Linked DNA regions of Tardiphaga sp. vice304. The protein of the gene in region 2 interacts with the protein of the main gene of each other region in a pairwise test. Links are inferred from orthologs where the notes say so. Each region holds a gene or a part of one and is shown on either strand. Other genes may lie near its edges.

Evidence for each region.
Region 1: the proteins of hflK (region 2) and ftsH interact in binary tests that used the Escherichia coli proteins (3 or more experiments, as listed by UniProt). The link is inferred for Tardiphaga sp. vice304 from one-to-one orthologs.

The regions. Positions count from the first base shown.
Region 1 is NZ_CP041402.1:4,744,887-4,759,790, forward strand. The notes cover bases 5,016-8,001. They hold ftsH (ATP-dependent zinc metalloprotease FtsH), read right to left. Parts: upstream 7,474-8,001; coding sequence 5,557-7,473; downstream 5,016-5,556. Other genes in these bases: FNL56_RS22660 (cytosine deaminase), read left to right, coding at 5,016-5,440; tilS (tRNA lysidine(34) synthetase TilS), read right to left, coding at 7,692-8,001. In the rest of the region: FNL56_RS22640 (TonB-dependent receptor), read left to right, coding at 1-398; FNL56_RS22645 (ATP-binding protein), read right to left, coding at 542-1,909; FNL56_RS22650 (response regulator transcription factor), read left to right, coding at 2,018-2,626; FNL56_RS22655 (glycosyltransferase family 87 protein), read right to left, coding at 2,629-3,840; more of FNL56_RS22660, read left to right, coding at 4,070-5,015; more of tilS, read right to left, coding at 8,002-8,717; tol-pal system protein YbgF, read right to left, coding at 8,919-9,938; peptidoglycan-associated lipoprotein Pal, read right to left, coding at 10,101-10,601; FNL56_RS22685 (N-acyl amino acid synthase FeeM domain-containing protein), read right to left, coding at 10,834-11,574; FNL56_RS22690 (putative bifunctional diguanylate cyclase/phosphodiesterase), read right to left, coding at 11,724-14,063; Tol-Pal system beta propeller repeat protein TolB, read right to left, coding at 14,256-14,904. UniProt on the Escherichia coli protein: Acts as a processive, ATP-dependent zinc metallopeptidase for both cytoplasmic and membrane proteins. Plays a role in the quality control of integral membrane proteins.
Region 2 is NZ_CP041402.1:2,273,951-2,288,786, forward strand. What follows is about bases 4,758-7,675. They hold hflK (FtsH protease activity modulator HflK), read left to right. Parts: upstream 4,758-5,601; coding sequence 5,602-6,750; downstream 6,751-7,675. Other genes in these bases: FNL56_RS10815 (GNAT family N-acetyltransferase), read left to right, coding at 4,758-4,940; FNL56_RS10820 (dihydrofolate reductase), read left to right, coding at 4,937-5,452; hflC (protease modulator HflC), read left to right, coding at 6,747-7,637. In the rest of the region: FNL56_RS10795 (tripartite tricarboxylate transporter TctB family protein), read left to right, coding at 331-831; FNL56_RS10800 (tripartite tricarboxylate transporter permease), read left to right, coding at 839-2,404; FNL56_RS10805 (tripartite tricarboxylate transporter substrate-binding protein), read left to right, coding at 2,516-3,496; FNL56_RS10810 (thymidylate synthase), read left to right, coding at 3,658-4,452; more of FNL56_RS10815, read left to right, coding at 4,449-4,757; FNL56_RS10835 (DUF2065 domain-containing protein), read left to right, coding at 7,777-7,977; FNL56_RS10840 (Do family serine endopeptidase), read left to right, coding at 8,172-9,695; flagellar basal body L-ring protein FlgH, read right to left, coding at 9,998-10,747; flagellar basal body P-ring formation chaperone FlgA, read right to left, coding at 10,753-11,820; flagellar basal-body rod protein FlgG, read right to left, coding at 11,832-12,620; flagellar basal-body rod protein FlgF, read right to left, coding at 12,633-13,400; flagellar basal body-associated protein FliL, read left to right, coding at 13,758-14,234; flagellar motor switch protein FliM, read left to right, coding at 14,253-14,836.

The DNA.
Region 1 (14,904 bases), 2.5 Mb from region 2 along the record:
GCGGCAACGTCCGCGTCACCTCCGGCAACCGCATTCCCGGCATCCCGCAGCACCAGTTCAAGGCCGGTCTCGATTACTGGATCACGCCGCAATGGAAGCTCGGCGGCGACGTCGTCGCGGTGGGGAAGCGGCTCTATGTCGGGGACGACGGCAACCAGAACCCGCTGCTGCCGTCCTATGCGGTCGTCAATCTGCACACTTCGTTCGAGGTGAGCCGCAACGTCACTTTGTTCGGCGTCGTCAACAACCTGTTCAACAAGCAATATTCACTGTTCGGCACCTATTTCGGGCCCGATGGCACGGCCAAGGCGGGCCTGCCCATCGCGCTGACCGACCAGCGCACCGAAGTGCCGGGGTCGCCATTCGCGATCTACGGCGGCATACGGGTGAGGCTGTAGCGGCGACCCACGCGCCGCGACGACCCATCCGCGAAGACTGGCGGCCCGGTTTTGAGACGGCCGGGCCGCCTGTTTGTACGTAGCCGGATGCCAATCCGGGGCCGGCCCATCACATGACGCAGTCCCGGATTGCGTCGCCGCCGCTAAGCGTCGCCGACTTCATCCAGGCTACGCATGGACCGACGCTCCGTCGGAATCATCGCCTGCACCACTACGCCCTGCTCCGCCGAGATCACCTTCACCGTGCCTCCCAGCGCCAGCACGCGCTCGCGCATGCCGGTGAGGCCGAAACCGAGGCGGTGGTCGGCGCCGAGGCCGCCGCCATCGTCCTGCACCCGCACCGACACCGCATCCACGCCGGGCGAAATCGTCACAATAACGCGGGTGGCGCCGGCATGACGGAACACGTTGGTCAGTGCCTCCTGCACCACGCGGTAGATCGTCAGTTCGACGGTGTCGTTGATCGCGCCGAGGATGGGCGCCAGGTGCATCTCCACGGCAACATCGGGATGTGCCTCGCGCCACCAGCGCAGCAGCGCGCCCAGCGCCTCGCGCAACCCCAATTCGCTCAACCCCGCCGGACGCAGCCGCTCCAGCACGCGGCGATTGAGCTGCTGCAACTGCATGAGTTGCGCCAGCATCGCCTCGCCATGGCTGCGGATCGCCGCGACATCCGGCGCGGCCGATCCCGCGATGCGCAGCAACGCGCTGCCATGCGCGCGCAGCGCAAACAGGAACGGCCCGAATTCGTCGTGCGGCTCCCTTGCAATCTCGCGGCGCTCCTCGTCCTGCAGCGATACCACCCGCTCGGCCAACTGGCGCTTGTCCTCGACCGCCTCGCCGAGTGCGGCTGCCAGATGATTCACGCGCACGCAGATATCGGCCAGTTCGGGCGAGCCTGCGGGGGTAACCCGGATCGCGTAGTCGCCGCCTTCAATGGTCCGCATCGCATCGGCGATCTGCCGCAACGGCGCCAGCGCCCGGCGGACCACCAGCACGGTGATCGCGAACAGCGCCAGAGCGATGGCCAGCCCGAGTTCGATCTGCGTCACGATGCCGTTCCAGATCTCCGCCATTTCATCGACCGGATCGGACGCGATCAGCAGCGCGCCGAGCGAGCGGCCGTTCACGACCACCGGCACTCTCTCCGACGTCTGTTCCGGATGCACCATTCGCACGAACCATGACGGCGGCGCCGTTACTGCGTCGCGGCGCGGCGCGACGACAGCCGGCTTACCGCCTTCCGTTTCATGAGTGATCCTGACATGGCGCAGCCGGCCGAGATCGCCGACGATCCGCGCCAGCCGCACGTCCGGATCCGGCGCATCTCCGAGATCGACCACCAGCACCGCGATCAGTTCGTGCGCCAGCCGGACCACGCTGCGATCCTCCGCGGCTACGCGCGGAGCTGCCTCCAGCACGAGACGGCCGACATTGATCAGCAGCCCGGCTGTCAGCACCAGCGCCAGCAACAAGGTCAACCGGGCTTGCAACGAAAGAATGCTCCACATCGGGTTTCGCCGCTCTGCAACATGTAGATCCATTGACAGCAAAGTGTAGCAACGTTCTACTTGCGCGAGCAGATGACGCCAACCGGAATGTATCCGCGAATGGGTTCGATGCGTATCCTGATTGTCGATGACCATCCGATCGTCGCCTCCGGCTGCCGCGCGCTGCTGGCCGGCGATGGCGACATCGAGGTGGTCGAGGCGGCCGATGCCGACGCCGGCGAAGCCGCTTTCGTCGCGCAGCCGCCCGACATCTGTGTGCTCGATATCAACCTGCCCGGCGTCTCCGGCTTCGAGCTGGCGCGGCGGCTGCTGGCGCGCGACGCCGACGCGAAGCTCATCATGTTCAGCATGAATGACGATCCCGCCTTCGCGGTGCGGGCGATCGGGGCCGGCGCGAAGGGCTATGTTTCAAAATCCGGCGATCCACAGGATCTGGTCGATGCGATCCGCGAGGTCGGCCGCGGCGGCGTCTATCTGGCGCCGGCCACCGCGCGCAGCATCGCCTTCGCCAGGCTCGACGACCGGCTCGGCAAGCTGAGCACCCGCGAGATCGAGATCCTGCGCCTGCTTGCCGCCGGCAAGAGCCTCACCGAAATCGCCTGGCTGGTGCACGCCTCCTACAAGACAATCGCCAACACCTCCTCGATGATGCGCCACAAGCTCGGCCTGCGCACCCCCGCCGAACTGGTGCGGCTGGCGATCGAACATCGGCTGTAGAGTTAGCTTTCGGGCGCGAAACGGCTCGCCAGCGCCCGGCCCTGCCATAATCCGCAACGCCGTGCGATCAGCGCCGCCACGATCAGCGTCGCGAAAAAGCCGGTCGGCGCGCCGACCGCGGGAAACGCGATCAGCAGTACCGCCGCAACGCCGAGCCCCGGCAGTTCATAGCGCGCAAACCCCTCGGCCAGTCCGACGCGGACGATGAATCCGGCTGCGATCGCCAGCACCATCACGTCGTACAGAAACAGATACGGCGTCACCAGCAGCGTGCCGGTGGCCAGCGCCGCGGCCTTCCATTCGTAACGCACGCGGCTGCGCCACAGCACCACCAGCAGCCCGGCAACCGCCGCGTTCATGATCCACTGGAACGTCCAACCGAGCGCCTCGCTGCCGCCGAAGTAGCGTACCAGGGCAAAAATGCTCTGCAACTTGCCCCAAGGCGCAAGGCCATCGGTGAGGAAGGCCTGCGAGAACATCGGCATCCAGTGGAAGAAGGCTTGCCAGCTCTCGGTGCCATAAGCGAGCCACGACACGCCGGCCAGCAGCACCGTGGTCACGCCGGCCGCGACGAACACCCGCCACTGCATCGCGGCAATCAGCACCAGCGGAAACAGCAGGCCATATTGAGGCTTGTAGCTCAACAGCCCGAGGCAGATGCCGGCCCATACCGGCCGGCTCGGCAGCAGCAGCAACACGCCGCCAATCAGCGAGGCGGTGAGAAAGCCGTTCTGCCCGACCAGCGTATTGGTCAGCACCACCGGGAAGGCCGCCGCCAGCAGCCACCCGAACGGCCGCCCGACGATGGCGCGCATCACCACGAGATAAGGCAGGAAGCTGACCGCGGCCCAACCGGCAAACGCCAGCCGGTAGGGCAGCCGCGCCAGCTGTTCGGCAATCATCAGGAACGGCGGTGGATAGTGCCAGGCGAAGTTGCCGGGATAGTCTTGCCCGAGTACGCCGAGCTGGAGCTGCTTCTGGATCGCCCAGTCCCACGCTTGCGCCGGATGGCCGTCGAGCGCGAGCTTGCCGGCCGACCAGACGTTGATGAAGTCGGTCGGCAGGTTGAAGCGGCTGTCGTCGAAGATCCAGCCGCGGCCATAGAACGCCGCGAAGAACGCCGCATGCAGCACCGCCAGCAGAAAGCAGACATTGACGAGCGGCTTGGGAAGCGCCGTGTCGTTAGGTACCGGAGCCAGAACTTCTGCCGTCATCGGCCATTCCCCATACGCTTGCGCGCCGAGCATGCCATTACCGGCGTTGAGGAAGATTTAAATGCCAGGCCAGATAGCCGAAATGGGTGAAGCGGGTCTGGGCGAGGGCTTCATCGACGGCGAGGTCTGTGGCGTCATGCTTGGCTGAACGGCGCATCCTCGCTACGTTGCAGGCAGCGCGCGGCATAGGCCCGCATTTCCCGCAGACGTACAAAGGTTTTGCGTCATTATGACAGTTCCGTTCGCCGACATCGCGTGGCCCGATAAGTCACGCTATTGGCTTACTTCTGCACGCGTGCCTGCGTGTCTTTTAGCCGATCGAAGCCTGCCTGGATTTTACGATACCGAAGGCGTCGCGCGCGCCGATCTCCTGATCGAAGACGGCAAGATCGCGCGCATCGTTGCGGCCGGTGTGGCGGATACGGATGGCGCCCGCGTCGATCTCGGCGGTCGGCAGGTGTGGCCGACCCTGATCGACATGCATACGCATCTCGACAAGGGCCATTCGGTCGAACGCAGCCCCAACATCGACGGCACCTTCAACAATGCGCGGCTCGGCGCCACCGCCGACCGGCCGAACTGGACGGTGGCGGATTTGCGCCGCCGCATCGACTTCGGGCTGCGCTGCGCAGAAGCGCATGGCGTGTCCGCGATCCGGACCCATCTCGACACCTATCCCGACAGCGCCGAGCGAAGCTGGACGGTGCTGCGCGAGATGCGGAGCGAGTGGGCCGGCCGGGTCGACCTGCAGATGGTGTCGCTGTGCCCGCTGGAAACGCTGATGGACGGCTTCGGCGACCGGATTGCGGCGATTGTCAGCGAATCCGGCGGGCTGATCGGCGGCGTCACGCGACCGGCGGTTGGCAGCCATGGCGCACCGGGCGCCGACATCGAGGCGCAGCTCGACCGGCTGTTCGCGCTGGCCATCCGGCACGACCTCGACATCGACCTGCACGTCGACGAGACCGGCGACCGGACGGCAGCCTCGCTGCCTCATATCGCCCGCGCGGCGCTGCGACACGGTTACAAGGGCCGCGTGGTGTGCGGGCATTGCTGCAGCCTCGCCTTGCAGGACGACAGCGAGATCGACCGCACGCTCGACCTGCTGGCGGCGGCGGAGATTGCGATCGTCACGCTGCCGACGGTGAACATGTATCTGCAGGGCCGCCAGCCCGGGCGCACGCCGCGCTGGCGCGGCGTCACCGTGGTGCACGAGATGCTGGCGCGCGGCATCCGCGTCGCCGCCGCCGGCGACAATTGCCGCGACAGTTTCTACGCCTATGGCGACCATGACATGGTCGATACGTTTCGGCAGGCGGTGCGTATCCTGCATGTCGATCATCCGCTGGCGCAGGCGCCCTCGCTGGTCGGCGCGATGCCCTCGGCCATCACCGGATTCGGCAACCACGGGCAGATCGCAGAAGGCGCCGCGGCACGGCTGATCGTGTTCAACGCGCGGACCATCAACGAGATCGTCAGCCGCCCGCAGGCCGACCGCGTGGTGCCCGCCCACGGGCGGCGGCTGACGGCGGCGGCGCCGGATTATTCCGAGCTATGGCCTTACGACGAGACCGCGCGAAGCACGATTCCGCGCGGCTGAACAGGACGTCGGGCGCGCTTCTCGTCTTCTGCCAGCGCGCGCCACGTACCCGGCGGGCCATGCCCACAAAAAACGCGGCCTTGCGGCCGCGTTTTGCAATCGTCGATGCGTCGAACTTACGCCTGCGGCTGCGGCTCCAGGCCGGCGTCGGGGCGCGGACGCGGCTTGCCGGCGGGCGGCACCGCGGAGGTGCGCGGGCCAGTCGGCTCGAGCACGGATTCGCGGTTCGGCTTCTTGCCGTTCAAGAGATCGGTGATCTCGTCGCCCGACAGCGTCTCGAACTCGAGCAGGCCCTTGGCGAGGGCTTCGAGGTCGGCGCGCTTCTCGGTCAGGATCTTGGTGGCCTCGTTGTAGCCCTCCTCGACCAGACGGCGGATTTCGCTGTCGATCTTCTGCACGGTGGCTTCCGACGCGTTCTGGGTGCGCGACACCGACATCCCCAGGAACACTTCATCCTGGTTCTCGCCATACGACACGGTGCCGAGTTCTTCCGACAGGCCCCAGCGCGTCACCATCATGCGGGCCAGGCGCGTGGCCTGCTCGATATCGGAGGACGCACCCGAGGTGACCTTGTTGCGGCCGAAGATTAGCTCTTCGGCGACGCGGCCGCCCATCATGATGGCGAGGCGCGAGGTCATCTGCTCCAGCGACATCGACAGCTTGTCGCGTTCCGGCAGCTGCATCACCATGCCCAGCGCACGGCCGCGCGGGATGATGGTCGCCTTGTGGATCGGGTCGGTGGCGATGACGTTGAGGCCGACGATGGCGTGACCGCCCTCGTGATAGGCCGTCAGCATCTTCTCTTCCTCGGTCATGACCAGCGACTTGCGCTCGGCGCCCATCATCACCTTGTCCTTGGCCTCTTCGAACTCGCTCTGCGTCACCATGCGCTTGTTGCGGCGCGCGGCGGTCAGAGCGGCTTCGTTGACCAGGTTCATCAGGTCGGCGCCGGAGAAGCCCGGGGTGCCGCGTGCGATGGTCTTGAGGTTGATATCCGGCGCCAGCGGCACCTTGCGGACGTGAACCTTGAGGATCTGCTCGCGGCCGACGACATCCGGATTCGGCACCACGACCTGGCGGTCGAAGCGGCCGGGACGCAGCAGAGCGGGATCCAGCACGTCCGGACGGTTGGTCGCGGCGATCAGGATCACGCCTTCATTGGCCTCGAAGCCGTCCATCTCGACCAGCAACTGGTTGAGGGTCTGCTCGCGCTCGTCATTGCCGCCGCCGAGACCGGCGCCACGATGACGACCGACCGCGTCGATTTCGTCGATGAAGATGATGCAAGGCGCGTTCTTCTTGGCCTGCTCGAACATGTCGCGGACGCGGGAGGCGCCGACGCCGACGAACATTTCAACGAAGTCGGAACCCGAGATGGTGAAGAACGGCACGTTGGCTTCGCCGGCGACCGCACGCGCGATCAGCGTCTTGCCGGTACCGGGAGGGCCGACCAACAGCACGCCGCGCGGAATGCGACCGCCGAGGCGCTGATACTTGCCGGGGTCGCGCAGGAATTCGACGATCTCCTGCAGGTCTTGCTTGGCTTCATCGACACCGGCGACGTCTTCAAATGTGACGCGGCCATGGGCCTCCGTCAGCATCTTGGCGCGCGACTTTCCAAAACCCATCGCCTTGCCGGCGCCGCCCTGCATCTGACGGGACAGGAAGATCCACACGCCGATCAGCGCGATGAACGGCAGCCAGGAGACCAGCAGCGAGACGAACCACGGCACGTTGTCGCCGGGCGGCTTGGCGGTGATCGAGACCTTGCCGTCATACAGGCGCTTCACCAGCGTCGGGTCGGAAGGCGCGTAGGTCTGGAAGCTGGAACCGTTGGTGAAGGTGCCGTGAATCTCCGGCCCCTGGATCACGACGTCGCGGACCTTGTTCTGATCGACCTCGCTCAACAGTTGCGAGAACGAGATGTCCTGCGAGGCGGCGCGTTGTCCCGGATTTTGGAACAGCGTGAACAGCGCCAGCAACAACAAAACGATAATGACCCAGAGGGCGAAATTGCGCAGGTTCGCGTTCATCGATCTTCCTTCGTCGCCGCGCGGATCGCGGCCGTATTCCCTTGGGTCGCCTCAAGGGAATTACCCTGGGTCGGTTGGATACAATCTAGGTGCGACAGAGCGCGCTGCCAAGGGAACCAGACTGGACTATTTAACGCATGTAGCCCGGCATCCGGTTTAAATCATGGCGGTCACGCCGCCGTGGTTAAGCCATTGGCCGGCCGGGCCGTTGCTTTGGATCAATCCCGGCGCCGGCGCCGCGGCGCGGGATCGATTCGCAGCCGGTCGTGGGAGAGCGTAATCAACGCACCAGCCAGCGTTTGCTTCAACCGGATACCTTTGTTTGCCGCCAGCATGGCCCGATCGATCGCGGCCAGCAGCGCCTCGGCCTGCCCGAGGCCGGCCGGGCCCTCATGTCCGACCCGGCCGATCATCCGCAGCAGCAGGCGAAGACGGACTTCCTCGGTCAGACCAGCGAAGCCGCAGGCGTCGATGCCGGGCCGGGCGGCACCGCTTCTCAGCGCCAGGAATTGTTCGGCGCCGTCGACCAGCCCTTCCAGCGCGACATTGGCGCGGGCCAGCCGCGTCGCCAGCCGCGCCAGATTGCGCGAATCAAAACCCTCGGCGGCGAGCTTCGGCATCAGCGCGCGCCAGCGCGGCCGGGTGAAGTGCGGATCCTGGTTGGTCGGGTCCTCGGCAAATCCGACCTTCGCCTTCGCCAGCGTCGCGATCAGCCGGGCCTTGGGCACGCCCAGAAACGGGCGCGCCAGCACCACGCCGTCGAGCCGCGTTTGCCGCGCCATCGCCGCAAGTCCGGCCAGTCCGCTGCCGCGCGCCATCCGCATCAGCAGGGTTTCGGCCTGGTCGTCGCGGGTGTGCGCGGTCAGGATATGCGTTGCCTTGTGCCGTTTGGCGGCCCTGGCCAGCAATCGGTAGCGGGCCTCGCGGGCCGCGGCGGGCAGTCCGGCCGACGGCTTGGCGCCGGTCCAGCGCAAGGTGCGATGCGGGATATCGAGCGACGCCGCCAGTCTCCTGACGTCGCGGGCCTCACGCGCCGCTTCAGGCCGCAGACCATGGTCGAGCGTGACCGCCAGCAGCGCCGGCCCGCGTTTCAACGCGCGTCGCCAGCGCGCAGCCAGCCACAGCAGCGCGACCGAATCCGGTCCGCCGGACACGGCCAGGATCAGTGCCGGAGCGGATTGCCAGTCGGCGAATAGCTGCTTCGCTTCGCGGGCCGGGATGGGCGATGAGTCGTCGTCTCGCATCGGAAGGCCATGTTGTGTCACCTCTCCCCGTTGGGGGGAGGTCGGATTGCATAGCAATCCGGGTGAGGGGGCTAAGCGCCACCGATAGGCCGGTGCCCCCTCACCCCAGCCCTCTCCCCCCGCGCGAAGCGAAGCTTCGCTAGAGGGGAGAGGGAGCGCACCGCCAGTGCGTCGCGGCAGCTCAAATGCAAGAATCAAACCCTAGCACTTAACGCGCTTCTGCTCGCGGTCTACCGCGGTCTTCACGCTGCCTGAGGCGCGCGGATATTTCCGCAGCACTTCGCCGAAGGCGGCGCAGGCCGCCTCTTTTTCCTTCAGCGCCGCCAGCGACTGCCCGAGCCGCAGCAGCGCGTCCGGCGCCTTGGCCGACGTATCGAACTTGGTGGTGACCCCCAAAAAAGCCTCGGCGGCGTCGCGATACTTCTGGCGCTGGAAGAAGCTTTCGCCGAGCCAATATTGCGAATCCGCGAGCTGCGGGTCGGTCGGATATTTCTGCGCGAAGTTGCGCATGGTCTCTTCGGCCAGCGCGTAATCACGACGCTGCATGTAGCCGATGCCGAGATCGAATTCGTCCTTGGGCGTGCTGCCGGGCGGCAGCGTCGTGAGGCCCGCGCCGGCTGCGGCCGGCGCGGCATTGTCGAGCGGCAGAGGCTCCCCTGCCCCGCGGGCGTTGGGCATCGCCGCCGGCGCGGTGGACGGTATCGGCTGCCCGCCGCCGCCCAACGCGCGCGGCACGCCCGGCGCATTCGGATTGGCATTGGGATCGAAGGCATCGTTGCGCCGTCCGCCGCGCTGCGGCGGCGCGGGGTCTTGCACGACCGGCGCGGCGGCAGCGACCGGCGGCTGCGGATCATAGACCTGCGGCTGCAGCGGCTGCTGGCGCGCCGGCGCGGCCTGCACAGGCGCGGCCTGCACGGGGGCTGCGGCGACGTTGGGACGCGCGCCCGCCGGCGGCGCGCCGGCCTGCAACTGGCGCAACTGCTCCTCGAGCTGGCGGTTGCGGAACTGGAGCTCTTCGTTCTGCCCGGTGAGTTTCCGCAGCTGGCTCTGCAGCCGCTCGATCTGCATCCCCTGATCGGCATCGTCGTCGCCCGACTGCTGGCTGTAGTCCGGCTGACGCGGCGCCGGTTGACCGAACAACTGCGCGGACACAGGCGAAGCGGTCACGAGTACAAGGGAGAAGAACGCAGCGCCGGCGAACCAATGAGATCTGGATGACATGTGTGCCTGAGAATGATTGGTTTCACGCCCCATCGGCGCGCATCACGATGAGAATTTCACTACGCCGAAAATGTGTCTTCCGACAGCGGCAAAGCCGCCGCATCAAACAAAAACGGCGCCTGCCGCATGGCAGACGCCGTTCGCTGTTATCGAGGCTCTGGCTCAGGCGCCGGCGTTCAGCACGGTAACGGCGCGGCGGTTCTGCGACCAGCACGAGATGTCGTTGCAGACCGCGACCGGGCGTTCCTTGCCGTAGGAGATGGTCCGCATCCGGCTGGCATCGATGCCGCGCGAGGCCAGGAAGGTCCGGACCGACTGGGCACGGCGGGCGCCGAGCGCGATGTTGTACTCGCGGGTGCCGCGTTCATCCGCATGGCCCTCGATCGTGAAGGCGTAGCGGTTATACTGCTGCAGCCACTGCGCCTGCTTCTCCAGCGTGGCGATCGCCTGCGGCGACAGCTCGGTCTGATCGCTCTCGAAGAACACGCGGTCGCCGACATTGACCACGAAGTCCTGCTGGCTGCCCGGCGACGCTGCATTGGCCATGCCGCCGGCGCCATCGCCGCCCAGCGGATTCTTGTTGGCGCAAGCGCCCATCGAAAGCGCCACGGCAAGTACCGCAGCCAGTTTTAATCCCTGGAGGATTCGCATCTGAGGTTTCATTTCGGAGCCTCCACGCTCGCGCTTTGTCCAACTGTGTTTGGTCTACAGGGCGTTGGTTAAGCGAACGTTCCGTCAACCTTGATGGAGTGTTGCCAAAACCCATCAAAAGCCACACGTCCCCGAAAAGCCACCTGATGGTTAATGGGGTGTAAATGTGGCGCGATGGTGAACGATGCCCAGCCGGCGCGGCGCCCCGGGTGCCCGCAGGGCGGCTGACCGCAGGCGGGCGACCTCAGCCGGTCCGAACGGAACACGCCGCAGCCGGATCGACCGGGAACTCGGGGCCGCCGAGCGCCGGCGAGGCATGCAGGCCGTTGCGTTCGAACAGCATCCGCCGCTCGAAGAAGCTGGAGCGGAAGTACGGATAGCGCGCAAACACCTTCTCGCGCAGCGCCGGAAAGTTGACCGCCATCAGACCCAGCGGCTTGGTCAGCGTCGGATAGGGACGCGGCGGGCACAGCGGCTCGTGCAAAAAGACCCGGCGATAGAACGCCTGGTGCTCGGCGCGCGCGGTGGCGGTACCAAGGTCGGCATTGAAGTACGAACAAGCAACGTAAGCCAGCCGCAGCGTCATGTAGGGCAGATGCGGCAGCTTCAGCGTCGGCTCGGCCACGAAGCGGTTCGGATCGACGATGGTCTTGCCGAGCGCCAGTTCCGGCTTCAGAATGTCCGCAAAGGCCTCGACGGCCGGCGAGTCCGGATAGTCCGGGGTCGCGACGCTGATCCGCAACGAGCTGGCCAGCTGGCCATCGACGAACACGCCGAAGGTCCAGGAATTCGGCGCTCCATCGAAGCGATCCGCCAGTCGGCGGTCGTCCCGCGGTTCGATGGCGCCCTCATGAAGATAGGCACGGTAGCGCAACCGATAGATCGCTTCCTTTTCGGCTTCGGTCTCCGCGAGGCGATAATCCACTCTGTCTAGTAGGTCGCTGCCATGTCCGATGAACTTACCAACCGCCTCGACCGCAGCCATTTTACGCCTTTCTAACGCGTATCCCAACACCTATGAAGGTTAATAACTTCCCAACATAAGTCAAAGAACTGTATCGAACAGGGTTAAGGATCCAATGACATCGCGCCTGACGACGTGAAAATATTTGGAAACAGATTGCTGCTCCGCCCTTATGCGATCGAGTGCAACGGCAGAATTTTCTGTCGTTCGTCGTCCTGCTGCCGGCCATGCGAGGCATTCAGCAACTGGCGGACGCGCGAGGCCGGCACCGGGCGGCTGAACAGATAGCCCTGCGCTTCGGTCACCGTGCCGTCGGCACTTATCAGCTCGAGCTGCTCGTTGGTCTCGATCCCTTCGACCACCACCGACATGCCGAGATCAGCACTCAGCCGCGCCACGCCGCGCAACAGCGTCAGCGGCCGATCGGTATCGATACCTTCGAGGAAGGAGCGGTCGATCTTCACTTTCTGCAACGGAAAATTATGTAGATAGCTCAGGCTCGAATAGCCGGTTCCGAAATCGTCGAGCGAAATCCGGCATCCAGCGGCGTGCAATTGCGACAGCGCGTCATGTGTCCATTGGGTGTTCTTCAGCAGCGACGATTCCGTGATCTCGATCTCCAGCCGGTTCGCCGGCAGACCGGATACTTCGAGCGCGTAGCGCACCTCGCCCAGGACGTCGCGCTGGTGAAACTGCTGCGACGAGAAGTTCACCGCGACGCTGACCGCATCCGGCCACTTCATGCACTCCATGCAGGCCTTGCGCAGGATCCATCGGCCGAGGTCGACGATCAGCCCCATGTCTTCCGCGATCGGAATGATGTCGACCGGAGACACCGTTCCGCGAACCGGATGATTCCAGCGTAGCAAGGCTTCGCAGGTCGATATCCGGCCGGATTTGAGATGGACCAGCGGCTGATAGTAAAGCTCGAATTCCTCGTTGGCGAGCGCTTTGCGCAGGTCGAGTTCGAGCACGCGGCGCGCTTCCACCGTTTGCGCCATCTCTTCTCGGAAGAAACAGAACGTGCCGCGGCCGGACGCCTTGGCACGATACAGCGCCATGTCGGCATTCTTCAACAGGCTGTCGGCGCTCACCTCGGGCTGGGTCATGGCGATGCCGACGCTGGCGCCGATTTCCACCTGATGATTGTCGACCTCGTAGCGCTCGCTGAGACGTTCGACGATGCGCTGCGCCAGATCCGCGGCGTCATGGCTGGTCGTGATGCCGCGCTGGAAGACCACAAATTCGTCGCCGCCGAACCGTGCCACGAAGTCCTCGTGCCGCAGCATCTCGCGGATCCGGTCGGCCACCATGCACAACAGCTGGTCGCCGCAGGGATGACCGAGCGTATCGTTGACCTGCTTGAACTGGTCGAGATCCACGAACAGCAACGCCGACAGCGAAGCGGCATCGGCCCCCTTCAGCAGGCGACCGATCTCGTCGCGGAAGCTGATCCGGTTGGGCAGGCCGGTCAGTTCGTCGAACCGCGCCATGTGGCTGATGCGGGCTTCGGAGTTGCGCCGCTCGGTAATATCCTCGACGAGCACGACGGTGCCGCCGCCGGTCATGGGTTGAAACTTCCAGGATAGCGCGCGTTCCTGCGTGAAGGCATGGTCGATGGTGACGATCTCGGCCGCCTTCGAGTTTTCGATCTCGGCCACGATCGTCATGCCGCTTGCGGCGGAAACCGTGCCGGCATCGACGAAGGCCGCGATCATTTCACGGACCTTTGCGCCCGGCTGCACGGGCTCGCCTATGCCGTTCATCATCTGATTGAAGCGGTCATTGATGACGGCCAGACGGCCATCGGCACCGACCATGCACAACCCGTTCGGCATGTTGTTGAGCGCGGTGTCGAATTGCCTGGCCAGCGCCGCAGCCCGTTCGGTTTCGGTCAGCGCCTTGACGAACATCAGATGCAGATTGAGATTGATCAGCCGCAGGCCGATAAAGAACAGGATCAGCAGGCCGGCCAGACCGACATAATAAGGATCGCCGCGCAGCGCCAAAGCCAGCGACATCGGCGCGGTCGCATTAATGATATGCGCCTGGATGATCAGCGGACGGCCGTAGTTGCGACCGACGCTGCCGCCGATGTAACCGATCGTGACGGCAGTGCACAGCATGTGCGCTACCGGGTCGTCGCTGCCGAGCAGCACGACAAAACACCACAGGCCTAGCGAGGCCGCATAGAGGTCAGCGCCGATCTTGTAGCGCGGCTCCCACCAGGCGGCACGTTCCGGCGTCAGCGGACCATCACTGCGCCGTTCGCGCTCGTAGTGGTGCATCTGAAACGCGCGCGCCACGCCGATCACGATGATCAGGCCGGCGCACATCCATAGCCAGTGGTTGCCGGTTTTCCATACTGTCATGATGGCGGCGGCAGCAGCGCACAGCGTGCCGGCAAAAATCGGCGCTGAATTCTGGAACAGCGAGTTGACCAAGGCTGCATAGATGCTGGGAGGCAGCATCTTGTCGTCTTGAGCTGTTTCAGGCTTGACCACTTGCATCAGCACGCGCCGTCCATTTGATTTCAACGCGTAACGATAAATTCCGGAGGTATTACCTTTCTAAGGGAAGATCCTTACCAAGACGTTGCAAGTTCCCCAGAAAGCCGGAAATGGCTATGATTTCAGCAGGCTAGGCAAAGTCTGCCTAGCCTCAAGGCGCGCGCGCCGCCACGGCTTCGCGAATCTTGGCCACTACGACAGCAGCGGCGACCAGGCGGGATCGGAGGCGAAGCCCGGTGTCGGCACCTTGAGCTCGTTGCGACCGGACACGTCCACCGTATAGAGCGACGGCCCCGCGCCCTGCTCGCGGAAGAACATGATGACGCGGCCGTTCGGCGCGAAGGTCGGCCCCTCATTATGGTAGCCGGAGGTGAGCAGCCGTTCACCGGAGCCGTCCGGCTTCATGATGCCGATTGAGAACTGGCCGCCACCCTGCTTGGTGAAGGCGATGTAGTCGCCGCGCGGCGACCACACCGGCGTCGAATAGGTGCCGTCCCCGAAGGAAATGCGCTGCGCGGCGCCGCCCGTGGCTCCCATCACGTAGATCTGGGATTTGCCGCCGCGGTCGCTCTCGAAACAGATCCGCGCACCGTCCGGCGAATAGGACGGCGAGGTATCGATTGCCGGCGTGTCGGTCAGGCGCGTGGTGGACTTCGAGCGCAGATCCATTACGAACAGGTTGGAATTGCCGCCCTGCTGCAGGCTCATGATGACACGCTGGCCGTCCGGCGAAAAGCGCGGCGAGAACGACATGCCGGGGAAATTGCCGACGATCTCGCGCTGTCCGGTCTCGATGTTGAACAGGTAGACCCGCGGGTCGCCCTGGCCGAATTCCATGTAG
Region 2 (14,836 bases):
CCGCTGTCGCAATATAGGCGGGAAACGACGCCGGATAAAGCGGGTTTGGCCGTGGCGGCGTCTGGCACCGGCGTCCGGGCACGGGCTGGCCGCAGCTACCGTTCCCAACAGCCGGGAATTGCCTGCCCGCATTCCACGCTGCCGTGCTCGTTTAAGAGGCTGCGGCTCGGCAGATTGGCGGCTTCCGCCGCGTTGTTGGTGTGCAGCGCAACCCTTCCATTGGTTTAGCTGGCATTCTGTTTCGAAAATAGGTAGGCAGGCTCCGTCGGGAGCGGGCAACTGCTATCCAAAAGACATGGGCAACAAGCTCGCTGTAAGAGGAACGTACCAATGAGCGATGTACCGAGCCACAGGCCGGACCAGTCCGTCCTGCCAAACTGGATCAGGGGACCGCAGGATTTTTTTGGCGGCCTTGCCTTGATGGCGATCGCGGCCTTTGCCCTCTGGGCTTCAAGTGACCTGCAGGGCATGCATGGCTTCTCGTTCGGCGCCGGCACCGCGCCCCGGATGTTCGGCTACTTGTTGCTGGCTTTGGGCGCCGGCATTGTGCTGGTCGGAATCTTCACCGAAGGTCCTTCGTTGGCGGTCTATGCTTGGCGCGGACCGCTGTTCGTTTCGCTGGCGATTGTGACCTTCGCTTTCAGCATCCGGCCGATGGGCATGATCTTCTCCGCCATGGCCGCCTTCATGATTGCCGCGCTCGGCACCCATGAAACGCAGTGGAAGGAAACCTTCATCGTCGGCGTCTGCCTCACCGCGTTCTGCGCACTCCTGTTTCCCTACGCGCTGGGTCTGCCGTTGCAGATGCTGCCGTCCTTTATGATTCGCTGAGGTCGTCATGGGTGATCTGTTTTCCAATCTAGGCCTCGGCTTCGGCGTCGTCTTCCAGTTCGTGCAATGGGCGCCGCCCTTCCTCGGCGGCATGTCGATTCCGATTCCCATGAACATCCTGCTCTGCTTGATCGGCGCGCTGGTCGGCACGCTGGTTGGCGTATTGCCGGGCATCGGCACCATCGCCACGGTGGCAATGCTGCTGCCGATCACCTTCGGCCTGCCGCCGGTCGGTGCGCTGATCATGCTCGCCGGCATCTATTACGGCGCGCAGTATGGCGGTTCCACCACCTCGATCCTGGTCAACATCCCGGGTGAAGCGGGCTCCGTGGTGACCGCGCTCGACGGCTTCCAGATGGCCAAGCAGGGCCGCGCCGGCCCGGCGCTGGCGATTGCCGCGATCGGCTCGTTCTTCGCCGGTTGCGTCGCCACCGTTCTGATCGCCGTGCTTGGCGCGCCGCTGACCAAGCTCGCGCTGGCCTTTGGTCCTGCCGAATACTTCTCGCTGATGGTGCTCGGCCTGATCTTCGCCGTCGTGCTCGCCAAGGGCTCGGTGCTGAAGGCGATCGCGATGATCGTGTTCGGCCTGTTGCTGTCGATGGTCGGTTCCGACATCGAGACCGGCGCGTCGCGCATGTCGTTCAACATCCCCGAACTCGCAGATGGCCTCGGCTTCGCCACCGTGGCGATGGGCTTGTTCGGCTTTGCGGAAATCATCCGCAACCTGGATGCCGGCGGGGAGAGCGACCGCGAACTGGTGCAGCAGAAGGTCACCGGCCTGATGCCCACCAAGAAGGATATGAAGGACTCTTATCCGGCAATTCTGCGCGGCACGGTGCTCGGTTCGATCCTCGGCATCCTGCCGGGCGGCGGCGCGGTGATCGCGTCGTTTGCTGCCTATACGCTGGAAAAGAAGCTGGCGAAGGACCCGTCGCGGTTCGGTCGCGGCGCGATCGAAGGCGTGGCGGCCCCGGAAAGCGCCAACAACGCTGCGGCGCAGACCTCGTTCATCCCGCTGTTGACGCTCGGCATCCCGCCCAACGCCGTGATGGCGCTGATGGTCGGCGCGATGACCATCCACGGCATCGTGCCGGGTCCGCAGGTGATGCAGAAGCAGCCGGAACTGGTCTGGGGCATGATCGCCTCGATGTGGGTCGGCAATCTGATGCTGCTGATCATCAACCTGCCGCTGGTGGGCATCTGGGTCCGCCTGCTGCGGGTGCCGTACCGGCTGATGTTCCCTTCGATCGTGGTGTTCTGCTGCATCGGCATCTATTCGGTGAACAACGCGCCGATGGACGTCGTGCTGGCAGGCGTGTTCGGCCTCGTCGGCTACTGGCTCATCAAGCATGATTTCGAGCCGGCGCCGTTGCTGCTCGGCATGGTGCTGGGGCCGCTGATGGAAGAAAACCTGCGTCGTGCGCTGCTGATCTCCCGCGGCGATGCGACGGTGTTCTTCACCCGTCCGCTGTCGGCCACCCTGATGGCGATCTCGGCCTTCCTGCTGATCCTGGCCTTGCTTCCCGCACTACGAAAGAAGCGCGATGAGGTGTTCGTCGAGTCCGAGAACTAACCTGCGGCGTTGCGCCGCGGCCCGAAGTCGAATGGACTTCGGGCCGCGCGAGGTATTCAGTTGCTTCGAATGCGTCGCCCTGGCGATGCTAAGAAACTCTGGGAGAAACCAATGAATATGTTCCGTCGCACGCTGGCGACCGCCGGTCTCGCACTTGCCGGCCTCGGCTCGCTCGTCGCTGCTGCTCACGCGCAGGACTACCCGAACCGTACGATCACGATGATCGTGCCGTTCGCCGCCGGTGGCCCGACCGACATCATTGCCCGTATCGTCACCGCCGACATGGCCAAGACGCTCGGCCAGACCATCGTCATTGAAAACGTCGTCGGCGCCGGCGGCACCACGGCCACCACGCGCGCCGCGCGCGCCGCGCCGGATGGCTATACGCTGATCACCGGCCACATGGGCACCCATGCCGCCGCGGTGCCGCTGTATCCGAAGCTGGCCTATCACCCCGAGAAGGATTTCGAGCCGGTCGCATTGCTTGCCGGCACGCCGATCCTGATCCTGGCCAAGAAGGACTTCCCGGCCAAGGACCTCAAGGAATTCGTCGCCTACGTGAAGGCCAATACCGACAAGATGAACATGGCGCATGCCGGTGTCGGCTCGGTGTCGTATTCGTCCTGCGAATTGCTGAGCTCGGTGCTCGAGATCAAGCCGACCGGCGTGCCGTTCAACGGCACCGGACCGGCGATGAACGCGCTGGTCGGCGGCCAGGTCGATTACATGTGCGACCAGATCGTCAACGCCGTGCCGCAGATCAATGGTGGCACCATCAAGGCCTATGCGATCGCCACACCCGATCGCAATGCATCGCTGCCGAACCTGCCGACCACCACCGAAGCCGGCCTGCCGAAGTACCAGGTCTCGGCCTGGAACGCGATCTTCGCGCCGAAGGGCACGCCGCCCGAGATCGTTGCCAAGCTCAATGCCGCGGCCGCCAAGGCGCTGGATGACGAGAACGTCCGCAAGCGCCTGCTCGATCTCGGGTCCGACATTCCCAAGAAGGAAGGCCGTACCCAGGCGGCGCTAGCCGAACTGGTCAAGGCCGAAGTGGCCCGCTGGTCGGCCGTGCTCAAGCCGGCGATGTAACCCGCTCGAATATCGAGCGTTTTCAGGGGGCCGGACACACGTCCGGCCCTTTTTTCATGGGTTCGCAGGCGCGCTGTTTTTTCGGGTATAAGCGGGAATCGACATGTCGTCGGGCCGGTCCGGGGGCTAGGTTCGATACCCCGCAGCCTGCAGAAGCGACCATGAACCAGTATCACGACCTGCTCGAACGCATCCTCAGTGACGGCGCCGAGAAACACGACCGCACCGGCACCGGCACGCTGTCGGTGTTCGGCCACCAGACCCGCTTCAACCTGGCGGCCGGCTTCCCGATGCTGACCACCAAGCGGCTGCCGCTGAAGGCAATCATCCACGAGCTGTTGTGGTTTCTCGCCGGCGACACCAACATCAAATATCTCAAGGACAATGGCGTCTCGATCTGGGACGAATGGGCGGACGCCAATGGCGATCTTGGCCCGGTCTATGGCTCGCAGTGGCGCTCCTGGCCGGCCGCCGACGGCCGCGCGATCGACCAGATCGCCAATGTGGTCGAGATGATCAAGCGCAATCCGGACTCCCGCCGGCTGATCGTGACGGCGTGGAATCCCGCCGACGTCGACAAGATGGCGCTGCCGCCGTGTCACTGCCTGTTCCAGTTCTATGTCGCGAACGGCAAACTGTCGTGCCAGCTGTACCAGCGCTCGGCGGATGTGTTTCTCGGCGTGCCGTTCAACATCGCGTCCTATGCGCTGCTGACGATGATGGTGGCGCAGGTGACGGGTCTCAAGCCCGGCGACTTCATCCACACGCTCGGTGACGCGCATCTGTATTCCAACCATCTGGAGCAGGCGCGACTGCAACTGACCCGGCAGACGCGACCGCTGCCGGTGATGACGATCAATCCGGAGGTGAAGGACATCTTCGCCTTCCGCTATGAGGATTTCACGCTGCAGGGCTACGATCCGCATCCGCATATCAAGGCCGAGGTGGCGGTGTGAGCCTGAACATCCGTGCGGCCACGAACCATGACAGCGCGCTTGTTTTCAGCTTCATGTGCGAACTGGCGGAGTATCAAAAACTGTCGCACCTGGTCGATGCCACCGAGGCTACCGTCGTCGCGGCGCTGTTCGGCCCGCAGCCGCAGGTCTATTGCGACATCGCCGAATGGGATGGCGAACCGATCGGGTTCACGCTCTGGTTCCTGAATTTCTCTTCGTTTCGGGGACGGCACGGCATCCACCTCGAGGATCTGTTCGTGCGACCGGCGCATCGTGGCCATGGCATCGGCAAAGCGATGATGGTCAAGCTCGCGCAGCGCTGCATCGACAACGGCTGGACGCAGTTCGAATGGTCGGTGCTGAACTGGAATGCGCCGTCGATCGCATTCTACATGTCGATGGGGGCCAAAATGATGGATGAGTGGACGGCGTGCAAACTGAGCGGTGACGCGCTCCGGGAGCTGGCTCTGCGGGGGCAGGCGTCATGAACGTCACCCTCATCGTCGCCGTCGCCGACAACGGCGTGATCGGGCAGGGCAATGCGATCCCGTGGCGGTTGAAGTCCGACATGCAGCGCCTGAAGGCGATGACCATGGGCAAGCCGATCGTGATGGGCCGCAAGACCTTTGAATCATTGCCGCGCCGGCCGCTGCCGGGGCGGACCAATATCGTCGTTACCCGCAATCCAGACTACCAGGCGCCGGGCGCGGTGGTCACCACGTCGTTCACCGCGGCGCGCGAGCTCGCCACCGGCGACGCGCTGCGGCGTTCGGCCACGGAGATCGCCGTGATCGGCGGCGCCGAGATCTATGCGCAATGGATGGACGCCGCCGACCGGCTCGAAATCACCGAGGTGCACGCCAAACCCGCGGGAGATGCCTATTTCGCGCCGATCGATGTCTCGATCTGGGAGGAGGCCGCCCGTGTCCGCCATCCTGCCGCAGGCGAGGACAGCGTCGATTTCTCCTATGTGACATATCGTCGGCGTGACCCGCGTTAACCGCGATAACCCCTATTAACATTGACTTTGAGGACTTCGCGCTTAGTTCCTGTGGGCCAGCAGCCGCGTTGTAACGACCCGGCCTGTCCCCTATAAAGCCATCCAGATGTGGCGAGGCCGGTTTCCGGTTCGCGCAGAGGAGATTGTTGATGCCGTGGAAGAATCAAGGCGGAGGCCCGTGGAGCTCTGGTCCCAAGGGGCCATGGGGATCCGGTCCGCAATCGGCGGGTCCGAGACCGCCTGACCTCGAGGACCTGCTGCGCCGCGGCCAGGACCGGCTGCAGTCGATGCTGCCCGGCGGCTTCGTCAGCGGTATGGGCATCGCCCTGGTGCTCGCTGCCGCTTTGGCGATCTGGGGCCTGTCCGGCTTCTTCCGCGTGCAGTCCGAAGAACTCGGCGTGGTGCTGCGCTTCGGCAAGCATGTCCGCACCGTGCAACCCGGCCTGAACTACCATCTGCCCTATCCGATCGAGACCGTGCTGTTGCCCAAGGCGCTGCGCGTCTCGACCCTGAGCATCGGCATGTCGCTGATCGACGATCCTACGCGTCGCGGCCGCACCATGCGCGACGTGCCGGAAGAGAGCCTGATGCTGACCGGCGACGAAAACATCGTCGATGTCGATTTTACCGTGTTGTGGCGCATCAAGCCGGACGGCGTCGGCAACTTCTTGTTCAACATCCAGAACCCGGAAGGCACCGTGAAGGCCGTGGCCGAAAGCGCGATGCGCGAAGTGGTCGGCCGCGCCAACATCCAGCCGATCCTGACCGGCGCCCGCACCACCACCGAAGCCGGCGTGCAGGAACTGATGCAGAAGACGCTGGACGGCTACGGCGCCGGCATCCTGGTGCAGCAGGTGCAGATGCAGAAGGTCGATCCGCCGTCGCAGGTCATCGATGCGTTTCGTGACGTCCAGGCGGCGCGCGCCGATCTCGAGCGTCTGCAGAACGAAGCCCAGACCTATGCCAACCGCGTCGTTCCCGATTCGCGTGGCCGGGCGGCGCAGATCCTGCAGGTTGCCGAAGGTTACAAGGAACAGGCGATTGCCGAGGCCAAAGGCCAGAGCGCGCGCTTCCTGAGCGTCTACGACGAATACAAGAAGGCGCCGGACGTCACCCGCCAGCGCATCTATCTGGAAACCATGGAGCGGATTCTCGGCGGCGCCGAGAAGCTGGTCTATGACGGCGGCGCCAATGCGCAGGGCGTCGTGCCCTTTCTTCCCCTGAACGAACTGTCGCCGCGGCGACAGGCCCCGGCGACATCTGGCCAGCCGCAACAGCAGAGCGGGAGCACCCGATGAAGACCGGAATTTCAGGTATCGTCGCACTGATCGTGCTATTCGCCGTGATTGTCATCGGCTACAGCTCGATCTTCACGGTGCGCCAGACCGAACAGGTGCTGGTGGTCCGGCTCGGTGAGCCGGTCCGCGTGGTCACCGAACCCGGTCTGAACTTCAAGGTGCCGTTCATCGACACCGTGATCTCGATCGACAAGCGCATCCTCGATCTGGAAAATCCGGCGCAGGAAGTGATCGCGTCGGACCAGAAGCGTCTCGTGGTGGATGCGTTCGCGCGCTACCGCATCAAGAACGCGCTGCGCTTCTACCAGAGCATCGGTTCGATCCAGGCTGCCAATATCCAGCTCACCACGCTGCTCAACGCGTCGCTGCGTCGTGTGCTCGGCGAGGTGACGTTCATTCAGGTGGTGCGTGACGAACGCGAAGGCTTGATGAACCGGATCCGCGACCAGCTCGACAAGGAGGCCGACGGCTACGGCATCTCGGTGGTCGATGTCCGCATTCGCCGCGCCGACCTGCCGGAGTCGAACAGTCAGGCGGTCTATCAGCGGATGCAGACCGAGCGTCAGCGCGAGGCGGCCGAGTTCCGCGCGCAGGGCGGCCAGAAGGCGCAGGAAATCCGTTCCAAGGCCGATCGCGAAGCCACCGTGATCATCGCCGATGCCAACTCCACGGCTGAGCAGGTTCGCGGTACCGGTGACGGCGAGCGCAACCGGCTGTTCGCGGAGGCCTACGGCAAGGATGCGGAGTTCTTCGCCTTCTACCGCTCCATGACGGCCTACGAGAACGGGTTGAAGAGCAACGACACCCGCTTCCTGCTGCGGCCGGATTCGGAGTTCTTCCGCTTCTTCGCCAATCCGGCCGGCAAGCCGGCGGCGGCGCGGCCGTAAGAGACTAGGCTGTCAAGCGGCAGCGGCAACTTTGCGTTCGCTGCCGCTCTGATCTATGGATGGGGCGCGCCTTCTTCGAAGGCGCGCCCCATTTTCATAAAAGCGCTCAGGGTGCGAACGTTTCGGGAGTTGAAGTCGGATGAGGTCCATAGCGTTCGCCGACTTCCTCATCGGCATCGGTATCCTGTTCGTGCTGGAAGGCATCCTGTTCCTGGCTTTTCCCGGCTGGATGCGTCGCGCGATGAAGAGTGCGCTGGCGACGCCCGACAATATCCTGCGGATCGCCGGCATCGGCTCGGCGATCGGCGGGCTGGCCCTGATCTGGCTGGTACGCAGCTAGACCCGGGCGCCCCTCCAATACCGTCATCCTGCAAATAGTGAATCCGAATAGCGGTCCGTGCGTTGAGGCGCCGGCTTTCCGCCGCAATCCGCGGTGTTGATGGTGGGCCGTCGTGTCCCTGCGCTTGCGCGAAAGCCATGTTCGGGCGCAGTCTGGCTGCCAAATCGCGGAATCCTTCAGGAGACGTTCGTCCCATGTCCATCGCGCCCCCCGCCTTGAGCCTCCGCCTGCGCCCGTGGCTCACGGCGCTCTGCCTCGGCACCGCCGTCGCCGCCTTCTCGGCACCGGCCGTCGCCCGGGGGCCGGACGGCATCGCCGACGTCGCCGAAAAGGTGATCGACGCGGTCGTCAACATCTCGACCACGCAGACCGTCGAAGCCAACAACAAGAGCGGCGACAGCAAGAACAGTGACACCCCGCGCGGGGCGATGCCCCAACTGCCGCCGGGATCGCCGTTCGAGGAATTCTTCGACGACTTCTTCAAGAACCGCCGCGGCGGGCCGGGCGGCGACAAGAATGGCGGCCTGCAGCCGCGCAAGACCAATTCGCTGGGCTCCGGCTTCATCGTCGACACCTCCGGCGTCGTGGTCACCAACAATCACGTCATTGCGGACGCCGACGAGATCAACGTCATCATGAATGACGGCACCAAGATCAAGGCGACGCTGGTCGGCGTCGACAAGAAGACCGATCTGGCGGTGCTCAAATTCACCCCGGTGAAGCCGGTCACCGCGGTGAAGTTCGGCGATTCCGAAAAGGTTCGTCTCGGCGAATGGGTGATCGCGATCGGCAACCCGTTCTCGCTCGGCGGCACGGTCACCGCCGGCATCGTCTCGGCGCGCAACCGCGACATCAATTCCGGCCCCTATGACAGCTACATCCAGACCGACGCCTCGATCAACCGCGGCAATTCCGGCGGCCCGCTGTTCAACCTCGACGGCGACGTGATCGGCGTCAACACGCTGATCATCTCGCCGTCCGGCGGCTCGATCGGCATCGGCTTTGCGGTGCCGTCGAAGACGGCGTCGCAGGTGGTGGCGCAATTGCGCGAATTCGGCGAGCTGCGCCGCGGCTGGCTTGGCGTCCGCATCCAGCAGGTCACCGACGAGATCGCCGAGAGCCTTAGCATCAAGCCTGCACGCGGCGCGCTGATTGCCGGCATCGACGACAAGGGCCCGGCGAAGCCGGCGGGCATCGAGCCCGGCGACGTCGTCGTCAAGTTCGACGGCAAGGACGTCAAGGAGCCGAAGGACCTCTCGCGCATCGTCGCCGACACCGCGGTCGGCAAGGCGGTCGACGTGCTGATCATCCGCAAGGGTAAAGAAGTTATCAAGCAGGTCACGCTCGGCCGTCTCGACGATGGCGAAAAGCCGCAGCCGGCCTCGGTGAAGTCGATGCCGGAAGCCGAAAAGCCGGCGACGCAGAAGGCGCTGGGCCTCGATCTCACCGGACTCAGCAAGGAGATGCGCGCCAGGTTCAAGATCAAGGACAGCGTCAAGGGCGTGGTCGTGACCTCGGTCGACTCTGGCTCGGACGCCGCCGAGAAGCGCCTGAACGCCGGCGACGTCATCGTCGAGGTCGCGCAGGAAGCGGTGAGCAACCCCGCCGACGTCAAGAAGCGCGTCGATGCCTTGAAGAAGGACGGCAAGAAGTCGGTGCTGCTGCTGGTATCGAACGGCGAAGGCGAATTGCGCTTTGTAGCACTGAGCGTGCAGTAGCGGTTCTTACCCTCCCCCTTGCGGGGAGGGTGGCCGCGCGAAGCGCGGTCGGGTGGGGGTGCCACAAGCGCCGTCGCCCGCGGCACCCCCACCCCGGCCTCCACTCCCGATGATGCTCTCGCATCATCGCTCGTTCGGCCGACCCTCCCCGCAAGGGGCAGGGGAAGCCACGTCGGCCTAGCGATAGAAGTATCCATCCCCAAACGACGACGGCCTTCCGTCAGGGGAGCTGACGGAAGGCCGCGTTGGACACTTCATGGCGTGGGAGCGCTGGATGAAGTGGGGAGCTCTGAAAGCCTGGATCAGAACGGCAGCAGCACGTCCATGACCTGCTGGCCGTAGCGCGGCTGCTGGACATCGGAGATCTGGCCGCGACCGCCATAGGCGATGCGGGCCTGCGCGATCTTGGCGCTGTCGATGGTGTTGTCGCTCTGGATGTCCTCGGGGCGCACGATGCCGGCAACGATCAATTCGCGGATCTCGTAGTTGACGCGGATCTCCTGCTTGCCCTCGACCACCAGATTGCCGTTCGGCAAAAGCTGGGTGACCACGGCCGCGACGCTGGTCTGCAAGTTCTCCTGGCGTGCTACCGAGCCCTTGCCGTCGCTCGACGAGGTGCCGTCGGCCGAGAGCAGCCGGCCCGGCAGCACCGAGGCGGCCGAGCCCGACAGCAGCTTGGAGCCGGCGAAATCGGTGATCCCGGAATCCTCCTTGCTGGAGCGGCTGTGCTGGGTCTGGTTGGCGATGTTGGCCTTGTCGGTGAAGTTCACCGTCACGGTCAGAATGTCGCCGATCTGGCGCGCGCGCTGGTCCTTGAAGAAGGCGCGCGAGCCCGATCGCCATAGCGAATTGGCATTGTACGAGGCCACTTCCGGCTGCGGCATCGGCATCTGCACCGGCTTGTAGCCGGGCTGCGCCACCGGATTCTCGATCGCGGTCAGTTTCGGCTGTTCGCCGATCATCGACAGCCGCTCGATCGAGGAGCAGCCGCTGAACAGCACGGTCGTGGTCAGCAGGGTGGCGAGCAGAACGGCGCGATTATACTGGAACATCAACTTTACTCGGCGTTACGGGTGGCAGCAGAAACATTGGCAGCGAGTGCGACGGAGGCGGCGGCCTGGGAGATCTTGTCGTTGAGCTTCTCGCTGGGCGCGGGAAGCCGCGGGCCGGGGACCGCGACGGCGACCTGGCCGCGGCCGACCACCACGCCGGACACCGTGCGCTTGGACTGCAGATTGATGACGCTGACGACGTCGCCTTCGGTGCCGTTCTCGATCGCCTTGCCGCGGATGGTGAGATACAGCCCGGCGGATTCGTAGACCAGCGTCACCGCCTGGTCGCGCGTCACCAGATCGGGTTTGGCGAGATCGGCGATGCGCAGCGCCTGGCCGGCGCGCAACTGGCGGCGGACCTGCATGCCGACCGCGCGCTCGCGGCTGGCGACATCGATACCGACTTCGGATTTCGGACGGCGCTCGACGATGACGTCGGACGCCTTCAGCACTTCCTTGCTGTCGACGCCGCGCGCCAGCACGGCGGCCTCGACGGTCTCGACCGCGGTGCCGGTGAAGCGCAGCTTGGAGGCGGCACCGCTGTCGCTGCCGATCGAGAAGGTGATATCGAAACGGCCGGAGCGTGCATCGAACCGCGTCGAGACCGCCTCCAGCGCGCCGGACGAGGCAGCATCGAGCTGCAGCGTCTGCACGTCGCGGTCGAAGGTCAGCGTCAGATTGGCGGCGTCGCCGAGGCCGTTGCGATGCTGCAGCGCCTGCGCCACCTGGTTCTCGATGTCGCGGGCCTCGATGCTGCGCGACAGCCGCGTCACGGTGATGTCCATGAGGTCGCGGGTATCGACGCCGATCACCTGATGGGCACGCAGCGCCGCGATCACCTTGGCCACCGGCAGCGAGCCGACCGTGCCGAGATCCGGCGCGCGATAGATCGCGATTCCCGCGGCCGGACCTGCGTTGTCGATGACGTCGCCGATCCGCACCAGGTCGCCGGCGACGGTGACGTTGGCGCGCAGCACCGGCTGGGCCAGCACGTCTTCGCGGCTCTGGCTGTGCGCCGCATGGGCGCCGAGCGCGAACAGGGTGGTCGCGAGCAGGAGTGAACGGAAGGTCATGATCATCTGCCTCAGCGGAACATGGCGGAAGTGGATTGCAGCATCTGGTCGGCGGCGCTGATCACCTTGGCGTTCATCTCGTAGGCGCGCTGCGCGGCGATCAGATCGGAGATTTCCGAGACGACTTCGACGTTGGCCTGTTCGAGGTTGCGCTGCTGCAGGTCGCCGAAGCCGTCGATATTGGCGACGCCGTCCTGCGGCGCGCCGGAGGCCGGGGTTTCGGTGAACAGGTTGTCGCCGATCGGCTGCAGGCCGGCCTTGTTGATGAAGCGCGTCAGGCTGATGGTGCCGAGCACCTGCGGCGTCGCCGAACCCGCGACGGTCACCGACACCTGGCCGGAAGCGCTGATCGTCATGCCGGAGGAGGCGGCCGGTACCGTGATAGTCGGCTGCACCGGATTGCCTGCCGCGGTAACGATGCGGCCGGTCTGGTCGGTGGTGAACGAGCCGTCGCGGGTATAGGTGAAGGTGCCGTCGGTCATCTGGATCTTGAAGAAGCCTTCGCCGCGCACCGCGATGTCGAGATCGCCGCCGGTCGCCGCCAGCGTGCCCTGCGTCATCAGCCGCGGCGTGCCGACGGTCTTGACGCCGCCGCCGATATCGACGCCGACCGGGATGATGGTGCCCTGGTCGGAGGCCTGCGCGCCGACGCGACGGACGTGGTCGTAGACCAGATCCTGGAACGAGGCGACCTGCTTCTTGTAGCCGGTGGTCCGCATGTTCGCGATGTTGTTGGAGATGACCTGGACGTTGAGTTCCTGGGCCGCCATCCCGGTCGCTGCAGTGTAAAGAGCGCGCATGGGTGTGTTTCCTTAGGCCGCGGAATCGCCGGCGAGTTTTTCGATCGCCGATCGGCGCATGTCGGTCTGCTGCTGCAGCATCGCCGAGATTTGCGTGTAAGCACGGGTGACGTCGATCATCCTGGTCATTTCCATCACGGAGTTGACGTTGGATTTTTCGACGAAGCCCTGGGTGAGCTTCGAGGTCGTGGCGGGCAGCGGGGGCGCGCCTTCGGCGGAAAACAGGTTGGAGCCTTCCTTCTTCAGCGCGCTCTGCGCCTGCGCGAACGACACCATGCGCAGCTTGCCGCGCACTGAATCGGTGCGGTTGGTGCCTTCCTGCACGGTGACGGTGCCGTCGGCGGAGATGTTGATGTCGTGATCGGTCGGCTGGAACGTGATCGGGCCGCCGGTGCCGAGCACCGGGATGCCGGACTTGGTGACCAACTGGCCGGTCTGGCTGATCTGCATGCTGCCGTCGCGGGTGTAGCGCGGGCCGTTCGGGGTCTGCACCACCAGAAAGCCGTCGCCGTCGATCGCGACGTCGAGCGGGTTCTTGGTCTGCTCGATCGGTCCCTGCGACAGGTCCTTCAGCGTGGCTCGGTCCTGCACGAACGACACGTTGCGGTCGCGGCCGATGAAATTCGTCTCCCGCGCATTGCTGCGCAGAAATTCCTCGAACAGCGAACGGTCGGCCTTGAAACCGGTGGTGTTCACGTTGGCGACATTGTTCGCGACGACATCGAGCTGGCGCTCCAGCGTCATCTGCCGCGAAAGTCCGATGAGACTAACATTCTCCATCGTCGTTCTCCCCTGCGATCCCCGGTTCGCCCTCCCAGGCGGGCCGCGGATCCTATGAGCCGCACAGCTCTCCCAAGCCGCGGTTCGCAGAAACAGTTGCGAAGACCGTGCCAAGTCGGATTTCTTCGAAACTACAGGGGCTTGGTAGTTTTGGACGAGGCTTTGGGGGCGGCAGAAAGGTTCTGTTGACCATGTTGGCCCGGCAGATTTTTCCTAGTCGGCCGATAAACGAAAGGAACCGTTAACCATTGCGACCTAATTCTTAACCAACAGGGCCTTGGGGCGCTGGCAGTCAGTATCGCGTTGGGGCCTGCCTGGCGGCATCGAGCTCTTCCCCTATTTCCGGACGGGCAGGCGATGGCAGACAAAGAATCGGAAGACGGCGCCGCGGGCGAACCGAAACCGAAAAGCAAGCTCAAGCTGATCATCATCGCCGTGGTGGCGGTCGCCGTGCTTGGCGGCGGCGCCTGGTTCATGTTCCTGCGTTCGCCGAAGGAACAGCATGTCGAGGCGCCGAAGCCGGTGCTGCCGACCTTCGTCGACGTGCCGGACATCCTCGTGAACCTCGCCGGCCAGCCCGGCGAGCGCGTGCAATATCTCAAGGCCAAGATCGTTCTTGAACTGAAGGACGCCAAGCAGCTCGAGCAGGTCAAGCCGACGCTGCCGCGCGTCAGCGACATGTTCCAGACCTATCTGCGCGAGCTGCGCGCCTCCGATCTCAACGGCTCGGTCGGCATGTTTCGCCTCAAGGAAGAACTGACCAAGCGCGTCAACGCGGCGATCGCGCCGGGCGAGGTCAGCGCCGTGCTGTTCAAGGAAATCCTCGTTCAGTGAGGGTTTGGAATCGGTCAGATGTCTAAAGAACAGGTCGATCAGGACGCGATTGCCGCCGAATGGGAAGCTTCGCTGGATTCCGAGGATCCGGTAGAAGCGGCGAGGGCGGCTGCCGAAAACGAACTGACCGGCACCATGGCCGAGCAGTGGGCCGCGATGGTCGAGGACGGCGGTCGCGATGTCGGCGGCGGCGGCAAGAATACCGGCGGCGAGCGCGTGCTGTCGCAGGAGGAGATCGACAATCTGCTCGGTTTCTCCGTCGGTGAAGTGCATCTCGACGAGAATTCCGGCATCCGCGCCATCATCGATTCCGCGATGGTGTCGTATGAGCGTCTGCCGATGCTCGAAATCGTGTTCGACCGCCTGGTGCGGCTGATGACGACGAGCCTGCGCAATTTCACCTCCGACAACGTCGAGGTCTCGCTCGACCGCATTACCTCGGTGCGGTTCGGCGACTACATGAATTCGATTCCGCTGCCGGCCGTGCTGTGTGTGTTCAAGGCGGAAGAGTGGGAAAACTTCGGTCTCGCCACCGTCGATTCCAGCCTGATCTATTCGATGATCGACGTGCTGCTCGGCGGCCGCCGCGGCGAGGCGTCCTT